DNA from 4 places in the Pseudoalteromonas phenolica genome. Region 1 is predicted to be linked to each of the others. Evidence: predicted binding sites of a transcription regulator. Region 1 holds the regulator's gene; each other region holds the start of a gene.

Region 1 (4,380 bases):
CCCACCAATCAAAAACATCACTAAAGAAAAGATTAAATACAGAGAGCCGATTTCTTTATGGTTAGTCGTAAAGAGCCAGCGCTTTATGCCTGTAAGATGCTCTTCATGAGCATGTTCTGAACTTTGAACCTGAGTACTCATGATTACTCTCCTGACGTTTTATCGATAAATGCTTGAACTTGACTAGGCTGAATAACTTCACCTGTATCATTACCCCAGCTATTACGTTTATATGTAATAACAGCCGCAATCTGTTTTACTGAAAGTTGCTTTGCAAACGCCTGCATTGCAGTGCCCGGACGACCATTTAAAAGCACATCTATGTGCTCATCTAAGTCCCCTTTAACAACGGCATTATCTTTAAGGCCAGGAAAAACACCGGGAAGCCCCAACCCTGTAGGTTGATGACATGCAGCACAATAACCCATGTACACAGCTTGACCTTCCGTCATCAGTTCTTCTTTACTTAGAGTTTGTGACAGCAGTGCTTCTGCTTCTTTGGCAGCTTCGGTCTTAGCTAACTGTTGTTCAGTTAACCATTGTTCGAATTTATCAGGTGAGACAGCTTCTACTACAACAGGCATAAAGCCATGGTCTTTACCACACAACTCAGCGCATTGACCGCGGTAAATACCTTCTTCATTTACTTTTGTCCATGCTTCATTGATAAAGCCTGGGTTAGCATCTTTCTTAACTGCAAAATCTGGTACCCACCATGAATGGATAACGTCATCTGACGTCATGAGAAATCTCACTTTTTTATTTGTAGGTATTACCAGCGGTTTATCTACATCCAATAGGTAGGTCTCAGTTTTTTCTTCCTCATTGTTAACCTGAGATAAAGGAGTAGATAAAACAGAAAAGAAATCGACGTCATGTCCAAGGTATTCATAATGCCATTTCCACTGCGACCCAGTGACCTTGATTGTTATGTCAGCCTTGCTGGTATCTTCCATAGCAATCAAAGTCTTCGTTGCTGGAATTGCCATAATAACAAGAATGAGAAAAGGAATTGCCGTCCAAACAATTTCTACTTTGGTACTTTCATGAAACTGTGCAGCAACAGCTCCCTTAGACTTTCTGTGTTTTATTAGCGCCCAAAACATCACAGAAAATACAATAAGACCAATGACACAACAGATAAGAAAGATGGTCATATGTAGTTCATACACACTATGACTTACATCAGTGACCCCTTTTCTCATGTTGTAGTCACTACTGGCTAGTGTAAGTGGACTTAGCAACAAAAAAGTAAGCAAATAAGCAAATTTACTTATTCTCATACGACGCCCCCATTTATCGACTTCAGCAAAGAAGTCCGCAGTTAGAATTATTGGATGACCGTCATAGGATCCGACTAAAGTCGAAGGCAATACATGACCTATTAACAATTAGTCAATAAATAAACAATTAGCAAGAAAGGTAAATAGAAGAATTTGGTATATAAAAATGGAAAACAAGAAGAGATCTGGTTAGCTGATTGGAGAAAAAGTAAGAAAAGATCAGCTAACCTATTGTAATAACATGATTGATGTTACATCCAATTCGAATTTCTTATGACGCCGACAGCAAGGCCTTCAATGGCAAAAGATTCATGCTCAAGATCAACTTCAATTGGAGGAAACTCTTCATTTTCAGCGTGCAATAGCACTTTACGTCCTTTTTGCTCTAACCTCTTAACGGTTACATCGTTATCGACTCTCGCAACAACAACTTGACCGTTTTGAGCCACTTGAGCTTTATGCACTGCCAAAAGATCGCCATCAAGAATGCCGATATCTTTCATACTCATTCCGTCAACACGTAATAGGTAATCAGCAGCTGGCTTAAATAAACTTGGATCAACCTCGTAATGACTTTCGATATGCTCTTGAGCCAGAATAGGCTCACCAGCAGCAACTTTACCAATCAAAGGGAGGCCAGCATCTTCAGAAGAGCCATCATCAACTAAACGTATACCACGGCTAGCCCCTGGCACCATTTCTATTACCCCTTTCTTAGCTAAGGCTTTCAAATGTTCTTCGGCCGCATTTGCACTTTTAAAACCAAGCGCATCTGCTATTTCAACACGAGTAGGAGGCATACCTGTATCTTTGATGAAGACTTTGATGAGTTCAAATACTTGTTCTTGTCGTTTCGTTAGTGGTCGCATACAACTGGTTTTCCATACAGGTAAAGATACTGTGAGTATATACAGTTATCTAAAAATGGCAAACTAAATCTGGATAGATTTAATGCAATTAAGTGCAAAGTGTTAACGACAATGAGCGAAGCGAATACGTTTGCTTTGCGCAAGAAAGGTGTAAAAGGCTAGCGACAGCGAACGCAGTGAGAGCGCTTCTTTTGAGCAAGGTGCAGTTAGCTATTTTAGCAATTGCAGAGGGACTTAAAGCAAAAAAGCCCGACTCTTTCGAATCGGGCTTTCTTTAAATAGGTGCTTGGCAATGTTCTACTTTCACATGGGAGACCCACACTATCATCGACGCTGTTTCGTTTCACTTCTGAGTTCGGCATGGAATCAGGTGGTTCCAAAACGCTATGGTCACCAAGCAAATTTGGTTAAAATCTGGAAAAAATCTGATAATTCTAAAACTTTCTACTTTAGTTCATATTAGCTTCTGAGCTAAAACCACTTTGGCGTTGTATGGTTAAGCCTCACGGGTAATTAGTACTGGTTAGCTTAATGTATCACTACACTTCCACACCCAGCCTATCAACGTTGTAGTCTCCAACGGCCCTTCAGTTAACTTAAAGTTAAAGTGAGAACTCATCTCGAGGCTCGCTTCCCGCTTAGATGCTTTCAGCGGTTATCGATTCCGAACGTAGCTACCGGGCAATGCAATTGGCATCACAACCCGAACACCAGCGGTTCGTCCACTCCGGTCCTCTCGTACTAGGAGCAGCCCCTCTCAATTCTCAAACGCCCACGGCAGATAGGGACCGAACTGTCTCACGACGTTCTAAACCCAGCTCGCGTACCACTTTAAATGGCGAACAGCCATACCCTTGGGACCGACTTCAGCCCCAGGATGTGATGAGCCGACATCGAGGTGCCAAACACCGCCGTCGATATGAACTCTTGGGCGGTATCAGCCTGTTATCCCCGGAGTACCTTTTATCCGTTGAGCGATGGCCCTTCCATTCAGAACCACCGGATCACTATGACCTACTTTCGTACCTGCTCGACGTGTCTGTCTCGCAGTTAAGCTGGCTTCTACCATTACACTAACCGTACGATGTCCGACCGTACTTAGCCAACCTTCGTGCTCCTCCGTTACTCTTTGGGAGGAGACCGCCCCAGTCAAACTACCCACCAGGCACTGTCCACAACCCCGATTAGGGGCCTATGTTAGAACATCAAACATACAAGGGTGGTATTTCAAGGATGGCTCCACAACATCTAGCGACGCTGCTTCAAAGCCTCCCACCTATCCTACACATGTAGGCTCAATGTTCAGTGCCAAGCTGTAGTAAAGGTTCACGGGGTCTTTCCGTCTAGCCGCGGGTACACAGCATCTTCACTGCGATTTCAATTTCACTGAGTCTCGGGTGGAGACAGCGTGGCCATGGTTACACCATTCGTGCAGGTCGGAACTTACCCGACAAGGAATTTCGCTACCTTAGGACCGTTATAGTTACGGCCGCCGTTTACCGGGGCTTCGATCAAGAGCTTCGCCTAAGCTAACCCCATCAATTAACCTTCCGGCACCGGGCAGGTGTCACACCGTATACGTCATCTTACGATTTTGCACAGTGCTGTGTTTTTAATAAACAGTCCCAGCCACCTGGTCACTGCGGCTCCCGTCCGCTTAGAGAGTAAATCTCATCACAGATAGGAGCGTACCTTCTCCCGAAGTTACGGTACAATTTTGCCTAGTTCCTTCACCCGAGTTCTCTCAAGCGCCTTAGTATTCTCTACCTGACCACCTGTGTCGGTTTGGGGTACGATTCGGTATAATCTGAAGCTTAGAGGCTTTTCCTGGAAGTAGGGCATCAGCAACTTCATTTCCGTAGAAACTCGTCTCGTGTCTCAGCCTTAAGAACCCGGATTTGCCTAAGTTCTCAGCCTACTCACTTTCACATGGACAACCAACGCCATGCTTGCTTAGCCTGCTCCGTCCCCCCATCGCAATTATACCAAGTACGGGAATATTAACCCGTTTCCCATCGACTACGCTCTTCAGCCTCGCCTTAGGGGTCGACTTACCCTACCCTGATTAACATGGGATAGGAACCCTTGGTCTTCCGGCGTGCGGGTTTTTCACCCGCATTATCGTTACTCATGTCAGCATTCGCACTTCTGATATGTCCAGCATGCCTCCCGGCACACCTTCAGCCACTTACAGAACGCTCCCCTACCCCGCATACTAATGTATGCAG
Region 2 (4,380 bases), 580 kb from region 1:
AACAAGTTGAAACGCTCAAGCTGGGGCAAGAGCGTACTAACAGCGAAGGTTATTATGGCTAAAGCAAGTAAATATGTATCAAAACAACCTGATGCAAATGGCATCATCGCTTGGACCGAAGAAGAAAATAAAATATGGTCTGAGTTGGTTGCACGTCAATTAAAGTGCATTGAAGGCAAAGCATGTAACGAGTACATGGAAGGCCTTGAGAAAATAAATTTACCACACGACCGTATTCCTCAGCTTCATGAGTTAAACGAAGCATTAGGTCGTGAAACAGGCTGGCAAGTAGAGCCTGTACCTGCACTGATTGATTTTGATGAGTTTTTCAGACTATTGGCGAACAAAAAGTTCCCGGTAGCAACCTTTATTCGTTCTCGTGAAGAGTTTGATTATCTGCAAGAGCCAGATATTTTCCATGAGATTTTTGGTCACTGCGCCATGCTGACGAACCCTGCATTTGCTGAGTTTACGCACAAATATGGTCAACTGGGCTATGCCGCTGAGAAAAAAGACCGTGTATATTTAGCACGCTTGTATTGGTTCACGGTTGAGTTTGGTTTAATGCAAACTGAAGACGGTTTACGTATTTATGGTGGGGGTGTACTTTCAAGCCCAGGTGAAACACAATATGTATACTCAGGCACGCCAGAAATCAACAAGCTAGAAGTGCTAGACGTATTACGTACACCATACCGCATTGATATTATGCAGCCGTTGTACTACACCATTAATTCAATTAATGACTTATTTGATATCTCGCAAATGGATATCATGGCGTTAGTACAAGAAGCGAAAGAATTAGGCTTATTTGAGCCAAAGTTTCCCCCTAAAGAAAAATTAGCAAGTTAAGGATTTTGTAATGTCTGATTTAAGTGCACAAAAATGTGAAGCGTGTCGTGCGGATGCGCCTAAAGTGTCAGATGAAGAGTTAGCAGTATTAATTAAGCAGATCCCTGATTGGGTTCCAGAAGTGCGTGATGGCATCATGCAACTTGAGCGTGTATTCAAGTTCAAAAACTTCAAGCAGGCATTAGAGTTCACTAACAAAGTGGGCGATATGGCTGAAGAAGAAGGTCACCACCCAGGTCTTCTAACAGAGTGGGGCAAGGTGACAATCACTTGGTGGAGCCACTCTATTAAAGGCCTGCATAAGAACGATTTTGTATGCGCAGCGAAAACAGACGAAGTTTTCAACGCTCTATAAGACTTCAACATATCATTTAACCAAAGCGCCTTTTATGGGCGCTTTTTTTATGGCTGAAACTTAAACTCTGGCACTTAGCGCGCCATTGCTCTATCATAACTGTTAATTTATACAGTATATAAATATAACAATGAAACTCTATATCGCTGAAAAACCGTCATTAGGCAGAGCCATTGCCAATGCGTTACCTAAACCTCATAAAAATAACGATGGCTTTATTGAAGCGGCGAACGGCGATATTGTCACTTGGTGTATTGGTCATTTATTAGAACAAGCTGAGCCTGAAGCATACGACCCTAAATTTAAAAAATGGGCGATTGCGGATTTACCAATCGTGCCAGAGCAATGGCAGCTAGTAGCAAAAAGTAAAACCAAAAAGCAGTTTAATACCGTTAAAAAGTTAATTAAATCGGCTGAAACCATTGTCAACGCGGGCGATCCAGACCGTGAAGGGCAGCTTTTAATCGACGAGATGATTAACTTTTGCGGTGCCACTAAAGCACAAAAAGAGCAAACTCTTCGTTGTCTGATAAGCGATTTAAACCCCTCAGCAGTCAAACAGGCCATCAATAACCTTAAACCAAACCTCGATTTTTTATCACTGTCGGTTTCAGCGCTGTCTCGTGCTCGTGCAGATTGGCTTTATGGTATTAATATGACGCGTATGAGTACCATCAAAGGGCAGCAAGCGGGTTATCAAGGTGTGTTATCCATTGGTCGAGTGCAGACGCCGGTATTGGGTTTGGTTGTATACCGTGATTGGGAAATTGCTAATTTTGTTTCAAAACCGTTTTATGAAGTCGAAGCGAAGTTAAATACCCAAGCAGGTGCGAGTTACATAGGTAAATGGCAGCCAAGTGATGCCTGCCAACCTTATATGGATGAAGAAGGTCGCGTGCTGGTCAAAGGCTTAGCTGAAAATGTGGCGAGCAGGGTTAAAAACCAATCGGGTGAAGTGAGCAAAGATAAAAGCACTCAAAGTAAAAAGTCTCGCCCTTTGCCGCATAGTTTATCGACATTACAAATAGAAGCGGCCAAAGTGTTTGGGATGAATGCTCAGTCGGTACTTGATACCTGTCAGAGTTTGTATGAAAGACACAAGTTGATCACTTATCCCAGATCGGATTGCCGTTACTTACCAAAAGATCATTACAAAGAGCGCGGCTCAGTGGTGGACGCCATTGATACCATTAGCGATAAACTAAGCGCTTTTACAGGCAAAGCGAATTTAGAGATAAAGTCATCAGCTTGGAACGACAGCAAAGTCGGAGCGCACCATGCGATTATTCCTACCTCAAAAAAGTCGAGCGGCGCGCTGAGCCAAAATGAGCAAAATGTTTATTACCTGATCGCAAGGCACTACTTAGCGCAATTTTTTGAGCCAAGCGTTTATGCTGAGCGAGAGATCCATACACTTATTCAAGGTGGGCTATTTACCTCTAAATTTAAAAGCCTGATTGATAAAGGCTGGGAAGTTTTATTCAACAAGCAAGAAAAAGGAGAGGCTGAGCTTACTCAGTTGCCAATGCTGCAAAAAGGTGAGCAAGTGCAGTGTGTTGATGCACAAGTTATCGAAAAGCATACGTCGCCGCCAAAGCACTTCACCGATGCAACATTACTCGCTGCCATGACGGGAATAGCCCGATATGTGACCGATCCAGAAATTAAAAAGATATTGAAAGAAACCGATGGTATAGGCACAGAAGCGACGCGTGCAGGGATCATTGAGCTACTCTTTAAAAGACAATATTTACAACGTAAAGGCAAAGCCATTCACTCTACTGAAATCGGGCAAAGCGTGATAAAAGCATTACCAGAAAGTGTCGGGCGCCCTGATATGACCGCTGTTTGGGAGCAATCTCTTGAGCAGATCTATCAAAAGTCTCAATCGTATAATCAGTTTATGGGCTCAGTTGAAGTGCATTTAAATCGCTTATTACAAGACACACAAACAGCGAGCTTTCAAGGGTTAGCAGGTAAAGGCAAAGCCAGTTTTAAGCGTTTTAAAAAGGGTAAGCGCAGTGCGGGTAAAGGTAAAAGCGCTGTTAAATCTCCTCGGGCGAAAAGCAAGGCTTGAAAAAGCGAGAAGAGTCGCAATATAGTGAATAATACATAGATTTAAGAAGTGAATTATGGACAACCAAATTCAATTAACACCTGAAAATATCCAGCAGGTTCTGGCTGAGCAAAGTGCTGATAAACTGGTTCTAATGACGTTCTTCAGTGCGCAGCAACCTGAGTGCATTGAACAAGCGAATATTTTGTCTGCGCTTGCACAAAGCTACAAAGAGCACTTACTCATTGCAACAGTCGATTGTGATACACAACAAGCGTTGGCATCTCAATTAGCACAGCAAGTAGGCCTACAAGCGTTACCAACGATTGTGTTATTGAAAAATGGCGCGCCAGTTGGCGTATTACCGGGTCCTAAAAGTGATGCTGAAATTAAAGAGGCATTGGCTGAGCATTTACCAAGCCCGGAAGTATTATTACTTGAGCAAGCTAAACAAGCGCTGGCAAATGACGATCAAAATGCGGCGTTTAACTATGCCAAGCAAGCTTATGCAATTGACCCAGAAAATACCCGTGTGAAACTGGTTTTGGCTGATATCTGTATTCAAATTCAAAAGTTTGAAGATGGTCAGGCGTTACTTGATAGTGTTGTCGAAACTGAGCGCGATCCGTATTATCAAAATCTACAAGCTAAGTTGAATGCGGCTCAAAGTGCACAGGAATCTCCAGAGATCATTGCATTGACCCAGCAATTAGATGCAGACCCTGAAAACAAAGATTTAAAAGCACAGCTCGCTGCGCTACTGGCCGAAGCTGGTAAGAAAGAGCAAGCGCTAGAGTTATTATTATCAGTGGTAAGAAAAGACTTAAATTTTGGTACTGCGAAAAAAGATTACCTAGATTTGATTGCGAGCTTACCAGATGGCGATGCTTTGGCTGGCACATATCGTAGAAAGTTATACAGCTTATTATATTGATAGTTAGTTAGTTTTAAGCATAAAAATGGCAGCGGATTTAGCTGCCATTTTTTGTTGTAAGAGCCCGATATAAATTAGGTTCTACCAAATAGAGGCCGCGATAGCAGCGATTTTATATCGCGTCTTTTATCTTAATTTTTAAACTTTAAACGTCAGTAACAAACCAGATATTTTGTTTGCACT
Region 3 (4,380 bases), 1.6 Mb from region 1:
AAAGCTAAAGCCATTGCGTTTTTTGAAGATACTCAAGCTCTGCATGTATTTTTGAATGTTAGCCAGCCCCATAGTTTTGCAAAACTGTGTGACTTTTTAGGGGTTGATGCTGCTACTACAGAAATTATAGATATGCCTAAGCTGAACGTGAACGGCAAAGTCACTGCTTGGAATGACTTAAAGCATCCACTGAAAATTAGCTCTACGCGGATGGGGAAAGTAGACAAAGACGCCGATTTACTCACATTTATGCAATCGGTTTAATTCATGTATGTCCTACGCTAAAATACCCGCAGTTTATATTAATTAAGAATGTTTATGTTTGAACTGAAGTACCACACCCCGTTTAATTGGACTGAAAAAGTACTCGCTGATTTTGATACCTTTTTGCAAGATCACGCTGCCGCAGAGAAAAAAGCCTCTGGCATGGCTATGTCTATGTTGGGTCATTACCCTGACAGAACTAAGCTTGTGAAAGCGATGACCGATTTAGCCATCGAAGAGATGATCCATTTTAAGCAAGTGTTGAAATTATTAACAGAGCGTGGCGTTACACTAGGTAATGACCAAAAAGACCCATATATTAAAGGTATGCGCGCATTATTCAGACAGGGCACCGATGAATTCTTAATCGACCGCCTACTAGTGGCTGCGGTGATTGAAGCGCGAGGCCACGAACGTTTTTCCTTAGTTGCAGAAGCCTTACCTGAAGGCAAAGAGAAAGATTTTTATGTTGCCATTGCTAAATCAGAAGAAAAACATAAAAATCTGTTTGTAGAATTGGGCTACGAATACTTCGATAAAGAGATTATCGATGCGCGTCTAGTTGAAATACTTGAGGCTGAAGCTGAGATCTGTAAAAAGATCCCATTTACAGCGGCGCTTCATTAACTCTTGCATTACGGCTGAATAAATAAGGACTAGCAAATGAAAACGATTATTTTTGGTAATTCAGGCTCAGGAAAGTCAACCCTTTCAAAGCGTTTAGCACAAAAACATTCAGCCGCACATTTAGATTTAGATACACTTGCTTGGTTGCCTACGTCACCACCAACTCGGGCACCACTTGAATCTTCAATCGATAAAATCAACGAATTTATTCAGTCTCATTCAGATTGGGTGATTGAGGGTTGCTATGGTGATCTAATTAAACCGATCACAGAACAATGTCAGCATTTGGTGTTTATCGATTTAAATGTTGAAACCTGTAAAGCCAATGCTAAAGCGCGCCCTTGGGAGCCGCACAAATACCCATCAAAAGCAGCACAAGATGAAAATCTAGACATGTTATTGGCTTGGATTGAAGACTATGACACCAGAGACGATGTCTTTTCAAAAGTGGCTCATACAAAATTATTCGAGACTTTCACTGGCAATAAAGTGCGTTTAGAAAGCAATCAGCAAAGTAGGGCGTTTAGCTTTAATTAATTTGAAAGTGATAGCAACCTCTAAATTAACTTTCTTAAGTTAGAGTGTACTATAAATAATTCAACGGCTTAGTGAAAACTAAGCCGTTTTTTTTTATCTGTTTTATGCTCAAAAGGTTTTATAACTTCACTTTTTAGCTCTTTTGCTGGCACAGCTAAGGTTGCCGATATGACAAATTATACATATACTGTATTTATATACAGTATATGTATTTTGGTGCAGTATGAAAGTAATACCTGTTAAAGCGGCAGCGGGGATCTCCGGCTTTGAGTCTCCAGCTGCCGAATATAAAGAGCTCGGATTATCGCTAGATCAGCTTATTGTTGGTGACCCTAATGCAACTTTTTTGGGCCTCGCATCTGGTGACTCGATGCAAGGTGTTGGCATTTTTGATGGTGATTTATTAATTGTAGATAGGGCTGTCGAGCCTAAACACCAAGATGTAATTGTTGCTAATTTTAATAACGAGTTTGTGTGTAAAATTCTCGATATCCATAACCGACAGTTACTGTCTGCATCACCTTTGTTTAAACCTGTTTTTATCAGTGATTGTGACGTTTTTCAGCTCGAAGGTATTGTTACTGGTTCACTAAGAATGCATCGTCAAAACATGAGGTTAAAACAATGTATGCGTTAATTGATGCCACCTCATTTTATGCTTCAGCTGAAAGAGTATTCGACTTATCAATACGCAAAAAGCCGGTAGTTGTACTGTCTAATAATGATGGCTGTATTGTTGCGGCATCTCCTGAAGTTAAAAAACTTGGAGTCCCAAAGTTTGAGCCTTATTTCAAATTAAAACACATTTTAGATAGGCATAATGTGGTGATCCGCTCCTCAAATTATGAGTTATATGCAGATTTAAGTGACAAGATGATGGCCGTTATTAACCGTTTTAGTGATCAACATTATGTGTATTCTATTGATGAATCATTTTTAAAGTTTGATGGCTACAGTGATGTGGTGAACTCTTGGTATGAATACGGTCACTTAATTCGCCGTACGGTTTGGCGCAAAACCAAGTTACCAGTGGGGGTCGGCTTCGGACCAACACCGACACTCGCGAAAGCTGCCAATCATGCGGCTAAGAAGTTTGTAGGTGCAACAGGTGTTGCAGTTATTGACAGTGAAAAATCTCGAAAGCAAATTTTAGCCAATATGACAGTATCGGACATTTGGGGCGTAGGGCGACGATTAACCAAGCAACTTAAGTTATTCGGTATCGAAAGTGCGCTAGATTTGGCTAAGCAAAATCCTAAAATGATGCGAAAACAATTTAGTGTTGTGTTGGAGCGAACGATATCAGAGCTTAACGGGGTGTCATGTTTATCATGGGATGATGTAAAACAGCGTAAAAAAGAAGTATTCAGCACCCGCAGTTTTGGTGAGCGTGTCGAAAGCCCATTCGCACTCAAGGCGTCACTAGTAACGCATTGCTCAATAGTGGCCAAGAAGCTACGAAAACAAGGCTCTTTAACGAAGCGATTAATCATCTTTGCTCATAGCTCACCACATGAAGATAATTACTATAAAAGGTCATTTATTCAAAAACTTGCTGTGCCATCGAATGACAGTACGGTATTTGCCAAACAAGTCGAGTTGGTATTCAGCCAATTATTCCAACCAGGTGTGCGATATTACAAAGCGGGTATTGGCGCCATTGAACTCGAAGACGATATGCACCAACAAATTGATATGTTTAATGTTTCTGACGATAAGCCAGAGCTTATGCAGTGCTTAGATACAATCAATAAACGCTACGGCAGCAGTAGCTTACGTATTGCCACAGAGTTACAAAGCAATCAGTGGCAAATGAAAAGAGATTGGTTATCAAGAAGATATACAACGAGGTGGCCAGAAATCCCACTGATAAAATGCTAAATAAAGAATTACATGAAAATATCGGCTTGGAAAAACAATCTATACTCAAAGTAGTAAAGCTAACGAAAGTGCTTGTGGTGAAGGATTATGTTTAACAAATTGATACTTGTAATGGCGATATTACTAAATTCAAATTTAGCAAATAGTGCAAGCAATGAAATGTCGATAGGTATTGCAGTCAAAGAAAACAAATACATTGCAGATATTAAAGGAATTGTCACACAAGCTTATGGCGAATTAGATAAAACCGTTATTTGGAAAAACTTACCAACCAGTAGATCACTCAGATTAACAAATAAAGGAAAATTAGATGCCGAATTTTTGAGGGTCAGTTCAGTTGCAGATGGATATAAAGATCTAATAAAAATAAATACGCCATTAATTTATGCATCTATCAATTTGTATTGTAAGACCCCGAGAGATTGTGAAATGGCATTACAAGGAAGAATTCCGGTTGGTTATAACATGAGTTATAAAATCTATGAACAAGTCTGCAAAAAAGAATATTTGTCGTGCTATGGCGTTAATACCAATGGCGATCCACATGTATTATTCAAACACAATAAATTAGACGTGATTTTATCTAACGATTTAGAAATAGCAGCAAGCTTATCAAGCTTAGAGCAGGTTTTGTTTAAGAGTAAAAAATTAGAAGATGTTACAGGGCATCACTATATAAACAAAAAACATAAAAGCTTAGCTCCATGTTTAGAGGCTCAATTCTCTAAAAGCGCAAAGCAAATAAGAGACAACTCACAATCAATTACTGATCTGGTTAAGAATAACAGACATATAGAACAATTAGATTTCTAAAAACAATGCTTAGAAAATTAAACCTTTAATGATGAGCGTGAATAAGGGTAATAAAAGCTTAAATAAATCAAAGGTAAGATGTATTTAGTTAAGTATTTTATTCTATTTAACATAACGTAAATTATGCGAGATAAGTGTGAGTGTAATTGGATTACTATCAAACTATTCACAAGCTATATAAACAACACTTTATGTCCAATACTAGACGGTATCGGACATTTTAAAGCGGTGTAATGTATTGTTTAATCTTGCCTGTTA
Region 4 (4,380 bases), 1.8 Mb from region 1:
TCAGATTTACAGTCTGATCCCTTTGGCCGCTCGGGAACCCCTCCAAGTTGTAAAGTGTTGTTATGGTGGAGGGGGCTGGATTCGAACCAGCGAAGGCAGAGCCGTCAGATTTACAGTCTGATCCCTTTGGCCGCTCGGGAACCCCTCCTAAACAACGGCGCTGATAATAACAAAGTTTTTTATTAAGTAAAGAAAACAACTAAAGAAAATTTAAAAAATGCCGATAAAAATGTAACTTTTGAAATAATCGGTGAAACTCTATGCAATTAGAGCGCATTTTAAACAAGGAGCATCAGCTTGGTGACACGCTAGCAAAAAGCGTGGCACAAGATCGTCGTGCTGACTTTGCGCTTTGTTTGGCTATGCTCTCACCAAACGCACTCGACTTCAGTGAATTTCATTTACCTGAATCAGAATTAATTGAGCCAGATAAGAGCGAAAGTGCGTTAAAAAAAGAACTTCAAATTGGTCCCCAGCAACAAACGGCCCCCAACTCTTATGATATGACAATAGGTGAAAACAATAGCCGTTTACTTCATGAGCAGGGGCTTACAGAATTAAGGCTAAGAAATTGTCTTTCGCCAGAACCTTTTCATATCAGAGATGATAAGAAGCACATTGAGTTGGCCGTAATTGATAATTGTGAGCCCACTGTGCAGGCTAAAATTTTCGCTCAAAGAGCTGGCGCTTTAGAGATAGATAAACCTAAAATGGATGCAGCAGGTTTTTATGATCAATTAGCCAGCGGTGAAATGCAGCAGGCGGTTCAGTTGTCCGCCTAATGCGAGATGATAGTGAGTGAACTTAAGTGCTGTTTAAATCAGCTAGCGTGACACTTTTTAAACTTTTTGCCACTATTACAGGGGCAAGGATCATTTCTAGACACTTTTAACTCAGGCACGTCATATAATTGGCCATCTAAGTAACGCCATGCCCCTTCTTCTTTAATGAATCTTGAAACCTCATGTATTTGGCAATGTTTTCCGCCTGCTAAATAATGAGCTTTAAACTCCACATAATCAAACTCAGGCGAAGTTTTTGTTGATACGATCTCGAGCTTGATAAAGTTAGCGATTGAAGCAAATGCTTCGATGTCTTCAAGGCTGTGATTGCTTTGCTCAGATTTGGCATAAGTCTCAAGTATATACTGTGCATTATTAGTTGCATAAGCACTGTAACGAGAGCGCATAAGTTGCTCCGCTGTGCCAGGTAACTTTTGCTTTGCAATAAATACATTGCAGCATGACTCATAAGGTTGAGTGTTAGAACAGTAACACATAAGAAAATCTTTTATTAACTTGCTATGCGCTCTATTGTACACGCTTTGCTGCTGTTTTCAGTAAAACAGTATAGCGAGATATCTGTTTGGCTTAAGTGCATTTGCGAAAGCTGCTCTGAATTCGTAATGCCAGTCCATGTAATAACCGCTGCAAAGTTGCCATTATTTAATGCTGAATTTAGAACATACTCTAAATCAACGATGTGTTTTTTTCTGATCACTAACAATTTACTTGAGTCTATTGAGCTGGACTCAAGCATATCTTTATTTGGGATATGGTCAGGTGCAATTAGTAGTGTCCAACCTTGTTTGTGATTACATTGATGAATGATCTTAAGCAATTCAAGACTGGCACAAATTTCATCAGGAGTTTCAACAAAGTTAACGGCTTTTGCTGCATCTACTTTTTTTATTGAGCTTGGTAAAACTGCGTTTGTCTGTAACATAATCATCTCACTGGTTGTTTATACAGTATTTATATACAGTAGTTTATACAGTGTTTTATTGCAAGCAAAAATGTTACTTTTTAATCAACTTTAATATTTGCCAAAATATAAACCATTTAAAAACAATGGTTTATTGTTTTTTCGATATTGATTTTTTAAACGTGGTATAGATACAGTGTTTATATACAGTAGTTTTTACAGTGAATACTGTATAAAACTACTGTATGGAAAAGTAGACTTAATTTGACTGGAATTGTAATTGATGAATTTGCTCATACAAGGTGGCAGCGTAGCACTGTGCATCTTTGATTCTTTTCGTCGTTAAATGCGGTTTAATTTGTTCTATCACTGCATTGGCCGCATCTACACCTTGGCTTTGAGCAAGTGATAACCAAGCCATGGCATGGAATACGCTCTGTGGCACCCCTTGGCCCTTTATAAACATCAAACCTAAATAAAATTGTGCTTTGTTATCTCCAGACATAGCAGCCATGCGCAGCCACTTCGTCGCCAACGGATACGATTTTTCTTGTAGGTAGTACAACCCTTTTTTAAAAGCAGTGACAGAATCATGCTCTTTTGGATAGCGTAGTTCACCATTAGGAGGTGTTGTAACGAACTCAAGCACATTAAATAGCTGTTGCTCTAAGTCGTGATGCGCCGCGCTATTATCTGGCGATTTATCCATACTCTACCTATTTTTGAAATGCTTAATATTATTGTAGTCAAAACTTTGCGACTATGTTGGTCATAAATTTAGCTATGCGAAATTCTTGCCACATAATTATATATTTTTACCATCATTATGCAGTTATTTTTTAACGCTTTCTTTAATTAAAAGTTTCTGACAGTTATAAAAAGAATAAACGTGTTTCATTTTTGTATAGGCCATACGTTTATACACGCTAAAAAGACACATTTCTCTCCCATAGTAATTTGAAAATTAGCACGCATATAAACTTAAATTGCATTTTTAATCATTGCCATAAGCCGCTAAAATAGCGCCGCTTTTATAAGAATTATAAATTTCTTTTAACTTTTACCAATGGAAACATCTATGCTCGAAAAGCTATTTTCTATCAGGCGTCAAGGCTCTAGTGTGAAAACGGAGTTAATTGCTGGACTCACGACATTTCTCACTATGGTTTACATCGTTTTTGTAAACCCAGCTATGTTAGCGCAAACAGGTATGGACTTTGGTGCTGCATTTGTTGCTACGTGTATTGCGGCGGCAATTGGTTGCTTCATTATGGGTTTTTGGGCAAATTATCCTCTTGCACTTGCTCCAGGCATGGGCCTAAATGCTTTCTTTACCTATGGTGTGGTTTTAGGCATGGGTTATAGCTGGCAATCAGCACTAGGGGCTGTATTTTTATCGGGTTGTATCTTTTTAGTTTTAAGCTTATTTAAAGTGCGAGAGTGGATTATAAACGCGATCCCATTAGTCTTAAAGCAAGCAATAGCTACTGGTATAGGTGCATTTTTAGCGCTTATCGCACTTAAAAATGCTGAAATAATTGTCGCAAGCCCTGCCACGCTTGTGCAACTAGGTGATATCACCAGTGCAGGTCCGTTATTGGCAATATTAAGTTTCTTTGTCATTGCTGCATTGATGTTTAGAGATGTAAAAAGCGGTGTCCTGATCAGCATTTTCATCGTGACTCTAGCTGCATGGTCTTTAGACTTGATTGAGTATCAAGGCCTTGTGTCCACACCGCCAAGTATCGCGCCGACAATTATGCAATTAGATATAGCTGGTGCACTAGAGCTTTCAATGCTGAGTGTTGTATTTGCATTCTTATTTGTAGATTTATTTGATACTTCTGGCACTTTGGTAGCGGTAACGCAAAAAGCTGGCTTAGCAGATGAGCAGGGGAGAATGCCACGTTTGGGACGTGCGCTTTCAGCTGATAGTACGGCCACAATCGCAGGTTCTATGCTAGGAACTTCAACAACGACATCTTATATTGAATCGGTATCAGGTGTGTCGGTGGGCGGAAGAACGGGTTTAACCGCTGTTGTTGTTGGCGTATGTTTCTTACTAATGACTTTCTTTGCGCCTTTGGCACAAATGATCCCAGCTTATGCTACTGCTGGGGCAATATTGTATGTAGCTGTATTAATGTTACAAAACTTAAAACTGGTGAATTGGGATGACATGACAGACGCTATCCCTGTGAGTGTTGTGTTACTCATGACTCCACTAACTTTCTCAATTGCTCATGGTATTGCTTTAGGCTTTATTGCTTATACAGCAGTGAAGTTTGTATGTGGAAAGAAAGATGAAATTACAATCAGTGTGTGGGTACTAACTGCATTATTTTTGGTCAAATTTGCGCTAAGCTAACTGGTAAAATCTTAGACCAAAGGAAAAGTGTTACCACTTTTTCTTTGGTGCAAATAGTACGTCTAAATCGTCTTGCTCTTGTTCTTTCTTTTGTTTTACAGAAGATTCGTTTGACGCTTTTAGTTCGCTACTGATTTCGTTTAAGTAAGATTCTAAAAGTTGCTTTTTATTTGTTACATATTCGTCAGAATAGGTTACAGCGCATATTGTGGCATAGGCTTTTTCGAAATATTGTCGAGCTGAACCGACCATGTTGGCTGTTCTAGCAGCGATACCGCGCTTAATCTGACTTTCAACATTAATTTTTA

The links. Region 1 encodes LexA, which represses DNA repair genes until DNA is damaged. Its sites were predicted from a motif close to TACTGTATNNNNATACAGTA; they were not measured.
Region 2: a site for LexA is predicted at 1,305-1,324, ahead of PP2015_RS12765 (DNA topoisomerase III). Genes of this name have one in related genera too.
Region 3: a site for LexA is predicted at 1,614-1,633, ahead of PP2015_RS08105 (LexA family protein). Genes of this name have one in related genera too.
Region 4: a site for LexA is predicted at 1,734-1,753, ahead of PP2015_RS06375 (SulA-like leucine-rich domain-containing protein). Genes of this name have one in related genera too.

What each region holds. Positions count from the first base shown of each region.
Region 1 covers NZ_CP013187.1:3,472,802-3,477,181, forward strand. Annotated here, with positions in the region: gene ctaD (cytochrome c oxidase subunit I) at 1-141, opposite strand, end outside; gene coxB (cytochrome c oxidase subunit II) at 144-1,283, opposite strand; gene lexA (transcriptional repressor LexA) at 1,535-2,152, opposite strand; rRNA gene rrf (5S ribosomal RNA) at 2,437-2,550, opposite strand; rRNA gene PP2015_RS15635 (23S ribosomal RNA) at 2,645-4,380, opposite strand, start outside.
Region 2 covers NZ_CP013187.1:2,895,359-2,899,738, reverse strand. Annotated here, with positions in the region: gene phhA (phenylalanine 4-monooxygenase) at 55-852, shown strand; gene PP2015_RS12770 (4a-hydroxytetrahydrobiopterin dehydratase) at 863-1,207, shown strand; gene PP2015_RS12765 (DNA topoisomerase III) at 1,338-3,284, shown strand; gene PP2015_RS12760 (tetratricopeptide repeat protein) at 3,340-4,197, shown strand; gene PP2015_RS12755 (methyl-accepting chemotaxis protein) at 4,336-4,380, opposite strand, start outside.
Region 3 covers NZ_CP013187.1:1,834,194-1,838,573, forward strand. Annotated here, with positions in the region: gene PP2015_RS08090 (sulfotransferase family protein) at 1-264, shown strand, start outside; gene PP2015_RS08095 (MiaE family protein) at 319-891, shown strand; gene PP2015_RS08100 (P-loop NTPase family protein) at 928-1,428, shown strand; gene PP2015_RS08105 (LexA family protein) at 1,652-2,065, shown strand; gene PP2015_RS08110 (Y-family DNA polymerase) at 2,053-3,309, shown strand; gene PP2015_RS08115 (hypothetical protein) at 3,397-4,122, shown strand.
Region 4 covers NZ_CP013187.1:1,438,898-1,443,277, forward strand. Annotated here, with positions in the region: tRNA gene PP2015_RS06355 (tRNA-Tyr) at 1-44, opposite strand, end outside; tRNA gene PP2015_RS06360 (tRNA-Tyr) at 64-148, opposite strand; gene PP2015_RS06365 (VC2046/SO_2500 family protein) at 261-782, shown strand; gene PP2015_RS06370 (YchJ family protein) at 821-1,279, opposite strand; gene PP2015_RS06375 (SulA-like leucine-rich domain-containing protein) at 1,294-1,725, opposite strand; gene PP2015_RS06380 (tetratricopeptide repeat protein) at 1,964-2,413, opposite strand; gene PP2015_RS06385 (NCS2 family permease) at 2,783-4,072, shown strand; gene PP2015_RS06390 (hypothetical protein) at 4,103-4,380, opposite strand, start outside.